Regions from separate parts of the Providencia sp. UF-224 genome, predicted to be linked through region 1. Evidence: predicted binding sites of a transcription regulator. Region 1 holds the regulator's gene; the other holds the start of a gene.
The links. The regulator CRP, encoded in region 1, controls carbon source genes, mostly activating them, when cyclic AMP is high. The targets are predictions, from matches to a motif close to ATGTGANNNNNNTCACAT.

Region 2: the regulator CRP is predicted to act here: its motif matches at 1,627-1,644, upstream of AC4IFO_RS07265 (CidA/LrgA family protein).

What each region holds. Positions count from the first base shown of each region.
Region 1 is NZ_JBSICC010000014.1:22,045-30,207, forward strand. It holds gene AC4IFO_RS14145 (hydrolase) at 1-702, shown strand, start outside; gene AC4IFO_RS14150 (YheU family protein) at 699-908, shown strand; gene AC4IFO_RS14155 (phosphoribulokinase) at 967-1,833, shown strand; gene AC4IFO_RS14160 (OsmC family protein) at 1,924-2,325, opposite strand; gene crp (cAMP-activated global transcriptional regulator CRP) at 2,680-3,312, shown strand; gene AC4IFO_RS14170 (hypothetical protein) at 3,500-4,474, shown strand; gene AC4IFO_RS14175 (hypothetical protein) at 4,659-6,020, shown strand; gene AC4IFO_RS14180 (aspartate aminotransferase family protein) at 6,081-7,295, opposite strand; gene AC4IFO_RS14185 (aminodeoxychorismate synthase component II) at 7,425-8,000, opposite strand.
Region 2 is NZ_JBSICC010000005.1:153,068-161,230, forward strand. It holds gene metG (methionine--tRNA ligase) at 1-1,548, shown strand, start outside; gene AC4IFO_RS07265 (CidA/LrgA family protein) at 1,696-2,163, shown strand; gene AC4IFO_RS07270 (CidB/LrgB family autolysis modulator) at 2,163-2,858, shown strand; gene cdd (cytidine deaminase) at 3,063-3,950, shown strand; gene AC4IFO_RS07280 (hypothetical protein) at 4,064-6,205, opposite strand; gene AC4IFO_RS07285 (hypothetical protein) at 6,219-6,908, opposite strand; gene AC4IFO_RS07290 (hypothetical protein) at 6,941-7,576, opposite strand; gene AC4IFO_RS07295 (hypothetical protein) at 7,569-8,163, opposite strand, start outside.

The DNA.
Region 1 (8,163 bases):
CATTTTCGTGGTTGCAGCGGCGAGCCCAATCGCCAACAGCGTATCTATCACTCAGGTGAAACCAATGATGCTCGTTATTTCTTACGCTGGCTAAAACAAACTTTTGGTGATGCACCAACAGCCGCTGTCGGTTATTCCCTTGGTGGCAATATGTTAGCGTGTTATCTCGCTGAAAGCGGTCAAAATGCCGATGTAGATGCAGGCGTTGTGGTCTCCGCCCCATTAATGTTGGAAGCCTGTTCATTGCGTATGGAAAAAGGGATTTCCCAATTTTATCAACGCTATCTACTCAATGGCTTAAAGCGTAATGCGACTCGTAAACTGGTTCGCTACCCCGGTTCCTTGCCATTAAATTTGTTACAGCTAAAACAACTGAAACGTATTCGTGAATTTGATGATGTTATCACCGCTCGTATTCATGGCTTTGATGATGCAACAGATTATTATCAGAAATGTAGCGCCCTCCCTAAGCTTGCCTATATTACGAAACCAACGTTAATCATTCATGCCAAAGATGATCCTTTTATGGCACCTGAAGTCGTTCCTGATTTATCCCATTTACCTAAAAACGTGGAATATCAAATGACTGAACACGGTGGCCACGTGGGCTTTGTGAGTGGGACATTAAGAAAGCCTCAAATGTGGCTAGAAACCCGGATTCCACAATGGCTAACTCCTTATTTAAATAAGGAAAAAGAATGATTATTCCTTGGCGAGAGCTTGCGCCTGAAACACTGGATAATCTGATTGAAAGCTATGTGTTACGCGAGGGCACCGACTACGGCGCCCAAGAAAAAAGCCTGCAAGATAAAGTGAACGATGTGAAACGGCAGTTAGTTTCTGGCGAAATTGTGCTAGTCTGGTCAGAATTGCATGAATCCGTTAATTTCATGCCTAAAGCCCGCTAACCCGCTTCGTTCGCTGTTTCTGAAATAGTGGCCATAAGCGCAACACAGGGAGTCCGCTATGTCCAAAAAACACCCGATTATTGCCATCACTGGTTCAAGCGGTGCTGGCACGACCTCAACTAGCCAAGCATTCCGTAAAATATTCCATCAATTAAATATCCAATCTGCTACGCTAGAAGGTGACAGCTTTCATCGCTATACGCGTCCTGAAATGGATATGGCAATCCGTAAAGCCAGAGAACAAGGCCGCCATATTAGTTATTTTGGCCCAGAAGCCAATGACTTTGCGCTACTTGAGCAAACACTGGTGGATTACGCCAAAACGGGCTGTGGAAAATCACGAAAATACCTACACACCTACGACGAAGCCGTGCCTTATGGTTTACAACCGGGTACATTCACCCCTTGGGAATCGTTGCCAGAAAAAACGGATGTGCTGTTTTATGAAGGCTTACACGGTGGGATAGTGACACCTGAGCACAATGTTGCGCAACATGTTGATTTACTTGTCGGTGTTGTGCCTATCGTGAACTTAGAGTGGATACAAAAGCTTATCCGTGACACCACTGAGCGCGGGCACTCCCGAGAAGCGGTAATGGATTCAGTGGTACGTTCGATGGGGGATTACATTAACTACATCACGCCACAATTTTCCCGTACCCATATTAACTTCCAACGCGTACCTACTGTCGATACCTCAAACCCGTTTTCAGCGAAAGCTATTCCTTCACAGGATGAAAGTTTTATTGTTATTCGTTTTCGCGGGCTTGAGCAGATCGATTTTCCCTACCTGCTATCAATGATATCAGGCTCTTTTATCTCTGCGATGAATACTATTGTCGTGCCTGGCGGGAAATTAGGTCTCGCGATGGAATTAATTATGACGCCAATAGTCGAAAAACTCATTAGCCAGAAACATAGCTAAATTATTTTTTAATTATTAAACAAGATGCTTACCAATAATTAAGATAAGCATCTTTAAATTCAAATATATTAATAATAATTAAATTTATTTTTAATTTTTTATTTCAAAGCTATGGGTCACTTCGACAGTTTTTTCCAACATCAACGCGACCGAACAATATTTTTCAGCCGAAAGTTGAACGGCACGTTCAACGGCTTTATCCGTTAATTCATTCCCTGTTACAATAAAATGCAGATGGATTTTAACGAAATAACGTGGCGCCTCTTCACGGCGCTGAGAGGTTAATTTCACTTCACAGTCGGTAATATCATTACGGCCTTTTTGTAAGATGGATACCACGTCAATTGCGCTACAGCCACCCGCAGCCATTAATACCATCTCCATTGGGCTTGGTGCTTTATCGCCTGCGTTACCGTCCATCATCACTTGGTGGCCTGACGCTGACTCACCTAAAAAAGAGAGTCCTTCTACCCATTTAACTCTTGCTTCCATTTTATTCCCCTTGAAATGAAATCGATTTAAAGGCTACATTGTTCCATAGATATAATGAATGTTATATCAGCTTTATTCTGCTGAAGCGATACAGGGAAGACTTTCTGTATTGGATATGCTACAAACAATACTTAGTTGATAGGATTAAGATCAAAACTCAACGTTGTATTTGATTATATTATAGTGTTGATATCAGTTTGTTTACCCTAACCATGAAAAGCGATTGATGCAATGTTGCTCTTCCTGTTATTTAGGGTATATAAGACAAATTAATATGCTAAGCTAGTGACTTTAAAGCCAGCCTTTCTGGTACGCTTTCCGGATGGCTGCAATAACATACAGAGGATAACGCTAATGGTTCTCGGCAAGCCACAAACAGACCCTACTCTTGAATGGTTTTTGTCACACTGCCATATTCATAAGTATCCATCCAAGAGCACACTGATCCATCAGGGTGAGAAAGCAGAAACCCTTTACTACATCGTTAAAGGTTCAGTGGCTGTTTTAATCAAAGATGAAGAAGGCAAAGAAATGATCCTCTCCTACCTGAATCAGGGGGATTTCATTGGTGAGCTTGGATTATTTGAAGAAGGGCAAGAACGTACTGCGTGGGTTAGAGCAAAAATCGCCTGCGAAGTTGCTGAAATTTCTTACAAAAAATTCCGTCAATTGATTCAGGTTAACCCTGATATCTTAATGCGCCTCTCTGCGCAAATGGCAAGCCGCCTGCAAACCACGTCAGAAAAAGTGGGCAACCTCGCCTTCTTAGACGTAACTGGCCGTATTGCACAAACATTACTGAATCTAGCCAAACAACCTGATGCCATGACGCATCCAGACGGGATGCAAATCAAAATCACCCGTCAGGAAATTGGCCAAATCGTTGGTTGTTCCCGTGAAACTGTCGGCCGTATTTTGAAAATGCTGGAAGATCAAAACTTAATCTCTGCGCATGGTAAAACCATTGTTGTTTACGGTACACGATAATTAACCTTTCGCCTCACTCCCTTGGTGGGGCGCACACTTTCAAATAGCGTTGTATCATCGATATAACGCTATTTTCCCAAAATACGATTATTTTATATATCATTTTTTAATGAGTGTCGTTTCTTTATATTTTCTCTATTTAGCTCTCTATAAAATAATAATTATAATATTAAGTAGGGTTATATTTATGAAAATTACACTTAGCAATTTGTCAGGTCATTCCGATATTTTTAAAAACATTAGTAATTCCGATGATTTTATAAAGAAAATCTTTACTGTTACTGCTTCATCGAGAAAAGAACCATTATCCACTCAGCGGCAATCTAAACCATCACATGCTTGTAGCCTAGAAAGCATTGACTCAGCTTATGAAAGTGATTCAGAAAGTATAAAGGATACTAAATTATTACACTCTGACGAATTTAAGTATAAAGTTAATCAACTGAAAGGTCGATTATATAAGTTTTATGCATCTACTTTTTATAATGAGCAAGATGCCAATTCGCTAATAAAAGAAAATCAGACAATTTTTGAAAATTTCAATCGCGCTGATGAAGAAATGCATGGATATGCCAATTTTTTATATCGGTACGTTAAAATTCCAGGGGTTAATATCAACACTCCAGAAATAAAGGATGAAATCATAAAAAACTATCATCCACCTAAGCAACTAGAAAATAAAAACGGTACTAAAATCCCCTTAATAATTCAAAGAAACACAAAAGAAATTATTAATGTTAATTCCCCATTAGAGCAAGTTAAACAAAAAACAACGCCTTTTTCTCAAAAAAAAATTACATATGTACACTATAGAGTTGCTGACAATATTCAAGAGCATTCTAAATCAACCCCTCTACCTAAAAGCACTTTTGATTTTAAGGGGAATATATTACAAACAAAAACATCCGCATTAAGAACACAATATATCAAGCAACATTACAAACTATCTAACAAATCTACGCCATTAGACCATAAAGAACGAAAACCTCACTTAAATAGGAATGTCACTTCAATTAAAAACTCTGACTTAATAAAAATAAGCAATAGCATTAAAAAAGAAAAAAGACTAACCATGGAAATGAATGCACTTATGAATAACATCGTTGAAATACAAAATCAAATTCACATTAATGATAATTTATTGAACGAATTAAAAAAATAAATCATTCAATAAAGTGTTTTCTTTTTTCATTTAAAACCATCATTAAGGCAATGATTAATTACATCTTATCAACATAACAATGTCATAAGATAAAACCAACATATTGAATAGGTTAATAATTTCAATATTAAGCATGAATATTTAATTAATAAATTACTTTTTAGTATTAATATAGGATATGACTATGAAAACTAATCCCCAGAACAATACCACAACTAGCTCACTATACAAAGAAATTTCATCAACTGGAGCTACAAGAGAAACACCCACTATTATACAAAAAATTAAAAATATAAAAGTAAATAACCCATTCTCATCTTTTCGTTTTAACAAAAAAGAGGTGGAATCAAAGTTTCACATAAACCTAACAGAAAATGAATCACAGGAAAAAGAATTAAATTTATTCCATACATTAAACTCAAACAAAAAAACAATATCCACCCTCGAAAATAAGCTAATAGAAAAATCTTTTAAGATCCCACAATTCATCAAAGATTTAACAAATAAAATAGAAAAATCCATTAATAACTTGTTAGATAAGAATAGTTTTTTTAGTGAAAATCCCGCTACAGATGAAATCATCGAAAAGCAAAATGAAACAATAGGCTACCTTAAACATTACCAAGATTTATTAGACAGAAATGAAAAATTAACAAATAAACAAGAAGAGCTAAAAAACGAAATTGATGATCTGAAATCATCCATAAGATATGAGTCAAAAATAAGAGGAATTTCACACTTAAAAAAAGAAAGTAAATACCTTTCTTCATTAGAAGAAGAAGTATCAAAAGAGATTAACATGGAAGAAAAGAATGAAAAATTGGAAAGTTTAATTAACATGCAAACGACAGTAAAAAATTTACTAACTGGTGAACTAAAAGACATAAAAAATAAAATTCACAATATTACATTGGATAAAAGTGCTCTAGAAAAAAACATTTTAGCTATAAAAAAACCAATAATGAGCGAATTTTTAGTTACTTACGATGAAGACAATACGCCTATATACCATGATGAATCTCACAACTTTGATTTTGATGATGTATTTGAAAAAAAATCGGAAGTAGAAAACACAAAAAACAATGAAAATATTGATAATTTAATATTTGAAAATAATTCATTATATAATCTAATAGATGAGTTAGTTAAAAACAAAATTAATTCAACAAGCATGTTCCATGAATTAAAGCTTAAAAATGATATAAAAGATCATGAAATTAAAGCACTAAGGGAAATACTTGCTAATAAAGAGAAAATGATGACCTCTATTAGTCTCACTTCATTATCTTCTGGTTACAGTTCCGATAATGAGGCTAATAACCTTACACCAGACACTAAGGTTAATGAGAAAAAAACAACTCAAAAAAAAGAGAAACTAAAAAATAAATACCCTTTAGCCAAGAATAAAAAAGTAAATAAATATTCACATGAACATAAAGATCAATGCCTAGCTGCTGGAATACCCAGTAATAGCTCAGAAGAGCAATTACAAGCACGGTTAGAGGACCAAGCTAAGATGAAAAAAATGCCATTACCAGCTCAATAGTCGTTATAAAAAACAATTTTTTAATAAGTTGCAGAAATCATTCTGCAACTTATCTTTCAATTATTTCAGCAACTTCCCGATCGCCGCCTCTAATTTCGCCATACCGCTGTTGATTTCTTCTTCAGAAATAATCAGTGAAGGCGTAAAACGCAGTACATTAGTGCCTGCATTTAACATCATTAAGCCTTCTACAGCACTGGCTTGCAAAACATCTTTCGAACGGTTTAATAGTTTGCCATCTAACTCCGCGCCGATTAATAACCCCATTCCTCTGATCTCGGAGAAAATGCCATATTTATCGTTCAGCTTATTTAAATGAGCAACGAATAGCTCGCGACGTTTTTCGACACCTTTTAACACTTCTTCAGTATTAATAATATCAAATGCCGCATTACCTACCGCGCAAGCTAATGGGTTACCGCCATACGTTGTACCATGAGAACCAACTTCCATGGTTTTCGCGATTTCTTCTGTGGTGATCATTGCACTAATTGGAAAACCACCGCCCAATGCTTTTGCCGTAGTTAAAATATCGGGTGTCACACCATAGTGCATATATGAAAATAGCTTGCCTGTACGCCCCATTCCACTTTGCACTTCATCGAAAATTAATAAGGCGTTATTTTCATCACACAGTTTACGAACACCTTGCAGAAATTCTGACGTAGCCGCAGTGACACCCCCTTCGCCTTGTACGGGCTCTAAAACAACCGCACAGGTATTCTCATCTATCACTGCTTTAACCGCATCAAGGTCGTTAAAAGGCACATGGATAATGTCCGCAGGCTTTGGCCCGAAGCCATCTGCATATTTAGCTTGTCCACCGACCGAAACGGTAAATAATGTGCGCCCGTGAAACCCCTGCTTGAAGGCAATAATTTTGGTTTTATAAGGGCTGTATTTTGTGATGGCATAACGACGTGCTAGTTTAAAAGCCGCCTCATTGGCTTCGGAACCTGAGTTCACAAAAAACGCGCGATCGGCAAATGTTGCTTGGGTGATTTTTTGCGCGAGTTTAAGCGCTTGTTCATTGGTAAAGATATTACTGACGTGCCAAAGCTTCTCACTCTGTTCACGAACGGCCGCGACCAAACTTGGGTGGCAATGACCCAAGGCTAAAACCGCAATTCCGCCTGCAAAATCAATGTATTCTTTGCCTTGCTGATCCCAAACACGGCTTCCTTCGCCCTTGACTGGAATAAATTCTGCTGGCGAAAATATAGGCAACATGACTTGGTCAAAAGTCTGCCGATTTACTGATTGTTGTTCTGTCATACCCCTCACCTGCTCTAACTTGATGCTTAAGTGAAAATATAAGCATCAAATATGAATAAAAAATCACAAAAGAGCAATAGGTAAGGGTGAAATATGCATAATTAATTTATTATGAACAATATTACCAAACTAATACTTTAGGAAATTATTCAATAACTCATGACCTTGTTCACTCAGAATGCTTTCAGGGTGAAACTGAACGCCTTCGATTGGCAAGGTTTTGTGCCGTATCCCCATGATTTCATCAACATCACCGTTATTTAGTGACCAAGCTGATACATCAAAAGAAACAGGAAGTGTCTCTGCGGCAATAACCAGAGAGTGATAGCGAGTCACCGTCAGTGGCCGGTTCAAACCTTTGAACACGCCTTGATGGTTATGATGAATTGCGGATGTTTTGCCGTGCATCACTTCACGGGCTTTAACGACAGATGCGCCGAAAGCTTGGCCTATGGCTTGATGACCAAGGCAAATCCCTAAAATGGGCAGTTTGCCCGCAAAATATTTTATCGCCTCAAGGGAGATCCCTGCTTCATCTGGTGTACATGGCCCGGGTGAAATCACCAGATGCGTAGGCGAAAGCTGTTCAATTTCTTCGATGGTAATTTCGTCATTACGTTTTACAACAACCTCAGCCCCTAACTCACAAAAGTACTGGTAAAGGTTGTAAGTAAATGAATCGTAATTATCAATAAGTAGAAGCATAGTAGCCTATCCGACTGATTTTTATCATTATATGTTATATCCCATGCATACTTTTCGGATATTAGCAATCAGAACGATGATTAAAACACCACGAAAAATGACAAAGGGCGGCTATGATAGCACAGCCTTAGCAGGAAAATAGCCTATTTACGTCAAGGAATGC
Region 2 (8,163 bases), on a different contig from region 1:
GTGTGTAGCGCAACCTACAGCCCAACAGAATTAATCAACCCACGTTCGGTTATCTCTGGTGCAACGCCTGTAATGCGTGATTCAGAGCACTTTTTCTTTGATTTACCTGCATTTAGCGACATGCTACAAGCATGGACTCGCTCAGGCGCACTGCAAGAGCAAGTGGCGAATAAAATGCAAGAATGGTTCGAGTCTGGCCTGCAACAGTGGGATATTACCCGTGATGCACCGTATTTCGGCTTTGAAATCCCAGATGCACCGGGCAAATATTTCTACGTCTGGTTGGATGCACCAATTGGTTACATGGGTTCATTTAAAAACCTGTGTGACAAACGTGGTGATCTGAATTTCGATGAGTTCTGGAATAAAGATTCGAAAACAGACCTTTACCACTTTATCGGTAAAGATATCGTCTATTTCCACAGCCTGTTCTGGCCTGCGATGTTAGAAGGCAGTCAATTCCGTAAACCAACTAATCTGTTTGTCCATGGTTATGTCACGGTTAACGGAGCGAAAATGTCCAAATCCCGTGGTACATTTATCACAGCGCGCTCATATTTAGACCATTTGGATGCAGACTGCTTACGTTATTACTACGCAGCAAAACTGTCTTCACGTATCGATGATATCGATTTAAACCTTGAAGACTTCGTCCAGCGCGTCAATAGCGATATCGTGAATAAAGTGGTTAACTTAGCTTCGCGTAACGCAGGCTTTATTGCTAAACGCTTCGATGGCAAGTTATCTGCAAACTTAGCAGAGCCTGAGCTATATCAACAGTTTGTTGACGCGGCAAAAGTCATCGGTGAAGATTTTAGCAATCGTGAATACAATAAAGCGATCCGCGAAATCATGGCATTAGCTGATATCGCGAACCGTTATGTGGATGAAAAGGCCCCTTGGGTGGTTGCTAAACAAGAAGGTAAAGACCAAGAATTGCAAGATATCTGCTCAATGGGTATCAACCTGTTCCGCATTCTGATGACTTACCTGAAACCCGTTTTACCGGGTCTGACCAAACGTGCAGAAGCGTTCTTGAATACTGAACTGTCTTGGGATGCGATTAGCACACCATTACTTAACCACAATGTTGCACCTTTCAAAGCCCTGTTTAACCGTATTGAAATGACAAAAGTGGATTCGATGGTTGAAGCATCAAAAGAAAGTATCAAGCCAATCCAGCAAGTGACTGGTCCACTGGCGGATGACCCAATCCAAGATACAATCACCTTTGATGATTTTGCAAAAATCGATCTGCGAATTGCACTAATCAAACACGCGGATTTTGTTGAAGGGTCAGACAAACTACTGAAATTACAGTTAGATATCGGTGGTGAAACACGCCAAGTGTTCTCAGGCATCCGTTCTGCCTATCCAGATCCAAAAGCGTTGGAAGGCCGTTTAACGGTGATGGTCGCTAACCTTGCACCACGTAAAATGCGCTTTGGCATTTCCGAAGGTATGGTCATGGCAGCAGGCCCTGGTGGGAAAGATATCTATTTGCTTAGCCCTGATAGCGGCGCACAGCCGGGTATGCAAGTTAAGTAACACTAACTTGTTATAGCGGTTCTTTAAGCCAGTGAAAGTGGAGAGCAAAAACTCTCCACTTTTTTATTGCCTTTTTTATTGTGATCAGTAGCACAATTATCAAGTTAATTGTATGATGAATAGATATCAAGCTACAGGACAAATCTCATGTCATTTAAACAGGTGCTGATAACGGGATGGCAGTATTTGCGCGCTTTCGCAATACTTTACCTCTGCCTGATTGTCGGAAACCTTATCTCTACCCTACTTCCTTTTGCCATTCCCGGCAGTATTGTTGGTATGCTCATTCTGTTTGCACTACTGGCACTGCAAATTATCCCTGCTCACTGGGCACAACCCGGATGCAGTATTTTACTGAAAAATATGACCATTCTGTTTGTGCCTATCGGTGTGGGGATCATGAATTACTATGACTTACTGAGTCAGCAACTGATCCCGATTGTGGTTTCTTGCATGGTCAGCACCTTAATAGTCATGATAGTAGTCGCTATCAGTTCCAACTATATTCACAAAGAACGCCCTGTCATCGGCGCTAAACCTGATGAAGTTCCCCTTCCCCCTGAAGAGCCAATTTCTTCGGTGATTAATAATGATAAAACTAAGGGGAACGAATAATGTTAACGCACATTTGGTGGTCATTACCGCTGACAATTGTGGTGTTTTATCTTGCTCGCAAACTGTCAGTAAAATTTAAGCTACCAATATTAAACCCATTATTAATCACCATTGCGGTGCTTATTGCCATATTGGTTATCACCAATACCTCTTATGAACATTATTTTGCGGGCAGTAAAATCCTGAATGATTTACTGCAACCTGCCGTTGTGGCACTGGCTTTCCCTCTTTATGAGCAAATGCACCAAATTCGTGCCCAATGGAAATCCCTATTTAGCATCTGCTTTGCAGGTAGCATCGTCGCGATGTTCAGTGGTGCAGCAATTGCATTTTGGCTTGGAGCAACGCCGGATATCGCTGCCTCTGTATTGCCGAAATCAGTCACAACCCCCATCGCGATGGCGGTTGCTGATTCAATTGGAGGGATCCCCGCAATTAGCGCTGCTTGCGTGCTGTTTGTGGGTATTTTAGGCGCAATGTTCGGGCACAGTTTATTTGATGCCCTACGTGTTCGCACCCATGCGTCTCGCGGGCTTGCGATGGGAACGGCTTCCCACGCATTAGGTACCGCACGTTGCGCTGAAGTCAATTACATTGAGGGGGCTTATAGTTCACTCGCATTGATGACCTGTGGGGTGATCACCTCGTTAAGTGCGCCATTTATATTTCCTGTCATTTTGCATCTTTTTAGCTAATCTTATTAGTTACACGCCCAGTTAAATATGATGAGTAAGGGAAAACGATATTCTCTTACTTATCATTGAACACTAAAAACATGAGATATATCTCTCAATTAAAGAATTTGTTTCATATGTTTCATTTAAATTAGTGATTTAAATCACATTTCATTATGTGCTTTATTGAATAGAATGAAAGCAATTAAATAGGGAGGGTAACTCATGCATTCAAGATTTAAGGCCGCTTGGGCCGAGCTTCCAGAGAAGCTACAGTCTGTACTTAGACCTATCATTGATAAATCCGATTTCGCCGGAATGCTAACGGCTGAGCAAGTACAACACATTAAAGCGCAAAGCGGTGTTAGCGACTCAGAATTAGCATTCTCACTACTCCCTTTTGCAGCGGCCTATGCCGTCACTCCTATCTCCCATTTTCACGTTGGTGCAATCGCTTGCGGCGCTAGCGGTAATTTATATTTCGGCGCCAATATGGAGTTTAGTCATGTTTCGATGGGGCAAGTGATCCACGCGGAGCAATGTGCGATCACCCATTCGTGGATGAAAGGCGAAAAGCAAATTACGTCGATCACCGTGAATTACACCCCATGTGGCCATTGCCGACAATTTATGAATGAATTGCGCGAAGGTGGTAAAATTATGGTGCATTTACCGGGCCGTGAGCCTGCGGTACTTCATCACTATTTACCTGATTCATTTGGCCCAGCCGATTTAAACATTACGACACTATTGCTTGATTCTGTCCAGCATGGTTATAACAACCAAAGCCGCGACAGGCTGTTAAGTGCCGCTATTGAGGCTGCTAATCAATCCCATGCACCTTATAGTGAATCCCATTCAGGTATTGCAGTGCAGCTTAAAGATGGTTCACTGTTTACAGGGCGCTACGCTGAAAATGCCGCATTCAACCCAAGCTTACCACCACTGCAAGCCGCGTTAATTATGATTAACCTTGCCGGTAAAGATATCCATGCCATTGAGCAAGCTAAGTTGGTTGAAAAGCAAGATGCGATAGTGAAACAATGGTGTACCACTGAAAATACCTTAAGTGCGCTAGGTTGCCGACAAGTGGAATTGGTTTATTTGGATTAATTCTCTCTCCCCCATTTTCCATGTATGGTTATTGTCAATAGACTAGTTGTTGGCAATAACCATTTTTATGTTTCATGTATTTTTAATAATTTGATAAAACTTTAATTCAGTAACTAACTAAAAAATGAATTTGATGAATAGCCAGAAAATCGAGATGGAATATTTGATGCTGTTCTGTCTGAAAAATAGTTATTAGAAGTACTATCGAATGGATCCATTGATGACATATTTTCACTAAGGTTTCCAAGCATATTTTCAAGGTGATGATTGCTTTGTATTCTACCTTCTAGAAAACTCGATGAAACATCATACCCACTAAAATTAAATTCCGTTGAGTGAGACATATTAGAAGAATTAGATAAATTCCTCATAGAAGGCATATTTTCAAGGTGATGATTACTTTGTATTCTGCCTTCTAGAAAGCTCGATGAAACATCGTGTCCGCTAAAATTTAGCTCTGTAGATTGAGAAGTATTAGAAGGATTGTGTAGGTTTTTCATGGAAGGCATATTTTCAAGTGGGTGACTTGCTGGCATTATTCCACCACTTGTCACTGGTGCTTTTTTATCTGAACTTAAATTCGCACCCCCGTAGATATCCAAATCGCTTATCGGGATAAGTTCATTTAATTCTCTCACTTTAGTAGTCACATATTCTGCTACTGTCGTTCCTCTCTCTGCAAGGTATTCGCCAAAAACAGATCCTGTTTCTTTTATATTATCAGCTGTAGATACCGTATTAGCCCATTCAACAAACAAATTAAATTTTTCTTTAGATGGGTTTTTTATTATTTCCGTCATCATTTCATCCATTAGATAAAGTCCAAACTCCACCTCATTCTGATTACTCCCTGAATTTAATAACATCTCAGAGTATATTTGATTATGTTTCTCTGGAGATATAATTTCTAATGGGATTGATAATGTCCATGCATCTTTAGGTAGGTTTAAACTTGTAAATGCATTATCATGTATATCTTCAATGTCGCGGATAGTAAATTTTTTACGCAAAACTGTCGTTTTCTCATCACCAAACTTATCAAGCAACTTTTGTCCTGTTTCTAATGCCACTTTAACTTGTATTCTTTTTAAATCCTTATGATCTAATTTTATATTATACTGTTTTGCTCTTTCAACTAAATAATTTGTTGCCATTTTTCCTGCATATGAGTCTCCTCTCACCAGCCCATTTGGAATTACACCATACATCTCGCCATTGGCTTCAAGATAGTCGTATAAAATATGGGGAGCTCTATCTTCCTCTACTTTTTTGCATACTGACTGTACATCTTTTATATGTAACTCAAATTGACTATGTTCATTAATATCAAATAGTGCAGAACGTTTTTTTCTGCGATTATGAATATTCTCCCTAACATCATTCATTAAAAATTTTAATTTTTCTTCTTTACTTTCCCAAAATAATATATTTTCATTTTTCATTAATAATGCAGCATCTTGGGTTAATAAATTTTCAGGATCTACATAGTGAAACGTCCATGAGATCACTTCACCCAGATCCTCTTCCTCTGTTTTTATACTTTTATCTATCTTATTAATAAGATCTTTCAACTCAGGATCAGCAGCTATTATATCGAAATAGCCTTTAAGTTTATTCCCAGTTAACCCTCTGTACTCTGTGGCATAGAAATTATTACTTAACCATTTTTTTGTTATCTCATTTTTATTTTCTGTACTTGAAATATGCTTTTTAAGCATCATCTCAAATGTTTTATAATGATGATTAACTTGTTCTTTAAATTCAGTACTAGAATTTAACCTGTGAGACCAGAACCCCTGCCTTTCGCTCAAAGAAAGTGATTCAAATATACCATTTAAATACCAATCATCAATACTAAACCAACTGACATAGCAAGCTTTTCGATTAATTTCAACTAACTCTTCGTAGCTAAGGTCAGTCAGCTCAACAGATTTTCCTCCCGATTTATTAAGTTTATTCTCTAGTAAAATAATATACTCATTAGCTAAATTAAAATCTATTTGTTCATATATATCATCAAGAAACTCCCTATTTAACCATAAACCTCTATTTGATGAAAAATATAATGTCGAACGTCCCCAAACCCCCTCTTCGCTACCACTAACTCCCGCAAATAATGCATACCTGTCGCCTTTATTAGCTAAATACTGATACATTTCTTTCGGGCTTTTGTCCTCTCTTAAATATTTTTTTATTGTATTAAGGTCATGCTCTGTAAACTCTCGGCTAGCACTGTATTTCTTATTATTTAACATTTAAATTCCTTTTCTATTTAAGATGATTTATTACAAAATCCTTTGATTTGACTAAAATACGTTCCCATTGACGAATTTGGCTCCATTTTATATCCGTTTGAAAATATGCATCAATTTCAGGAATACGCCCATTTATATCACATCGATAATACCCTCCTTTTAAAGTTAACCAATTACAATCTATAATACTCGTAACTTCATCTTTGTCTTCAGACCAATAAACACGCCGCCTATCCGAATAACCTATTCCGTTATAAGTTATTGCATCTTTTTTTAAATACTCAACAAAATACAAATCAAGCTCATCATCATAATAAATTCCGCTTCTTTTACCAAAAAAGTCATTATTTATCGAATTATCCTTAAACTTATTCATTGTTGCATTGCTATTCGTCAATGGTTTTACTGCTATTTTTATTTCCTCTTCATTTGGGCCTGTTTTAATTCTATCGACGGGTTTCATTTCTGGCCATGTCATTCTTAAAGGCAATACAGTGAAATTAGCATCACACCCTGTTTTATTTTCAATAAACCTTGGATCAAAATAGCTATACCCCTCATACTCAGCAATAAAGTCAACATATTCCCGAGGAACTTCAACAACATTACCGTTAAACTTTCCACACACAAATCCGGGCCGATTGTTTGCATTAATAGCACACGAAAATAATAATATAAATATTAAAAAAATATTAACCCTCATATTTTATTTACACCTTAATATTACTTTAAAAATTATTGAATAAGCTCCGGATGAGAATAAATGAATAAATCTTCAACCGTTTCCATGGTTTTTACCATTTCAATAACTAAGGGGATTTTTTTCATTCTATTTAACCACCGTTGACTTTGTTTTTTTTTATCAACAGATTGGCTATCTGCCTCGAACCTCATTTTTGACCAGAGCTTAATAAACACTTTTACCTCAGCATTTGTTTCTGGATGGGAAATAGCTTGAAGAATGTCTTGCCAAAATTTATCTCGTTCAGCATCGTCAAGAACATCGTAAATATCAGAAAAGAACCATGCATCATAAGGTAAATCTGATGCCTTAAATCCTTTTTTATTTATCATTACAGCTTCATTAAAATTAATATCTCCTGTCCTAGTTTCTTTTCCCTTATTTACGTCAAACCAATTTTTTAAGAACTCTATATGTGCCAAAGCTGATTCATAATGAAATTTCTTCATTTTTTCCTTTGATAAAGGTCTTTTATATTCATCCATAGTGATATACATATAGTCATGGATAATTTTTATAAAAACACTTTGATTTTTATTTTTTGGCTCCAAACCTAATGTTTGAAATGAAATAAACAGTAAAATAAAAAATAAAATAACAATATTATAATTATTTTCTGATCTATTCATTTTTAAATCCTATAGATTTAGTTTTGAGATTATTAGTCCACATACTATTAATATATTTTTCCATCTGATTTATTGTCGAAATTTTTCTTGCAATAGAAAGCCATTCAATACTTCTTTTTTGTTTTTCAGATGATGGCTTCGCCGCTTCTATTAACATTGCGTACCATATTTTCATAATTAATGCTAGTTCATCCTCTCTACCACCTTTATTTATTGCATAAAGATAGGCTTTCCATACTATATCCCTTTCATTTTCATCTATTACCTTTAAAACATGTTCAAAAAACCAAACAGCATGAGGTAAATTCCTTTTATCTAATGATTCATGATATAAATCAATTGCTTTTTTATAATCAATTCTTTCATTAAAACATTTTTTATCTAGTCTTATAAAATCCGCTATAACTCTAATATGGGCTAACTTTCTATACTCATCTTTAGTTATATTTTCAGGTATTTTCATTGCGATATAAACATAATTAAAGTTCAACCCAGCGAGTAATTTTACCTTTTTATATTCATACTCACCATATGTTATTTTCTTTTCATTTTCACTTTCATTATTTACCTTTAGCGTCTCACCGCCA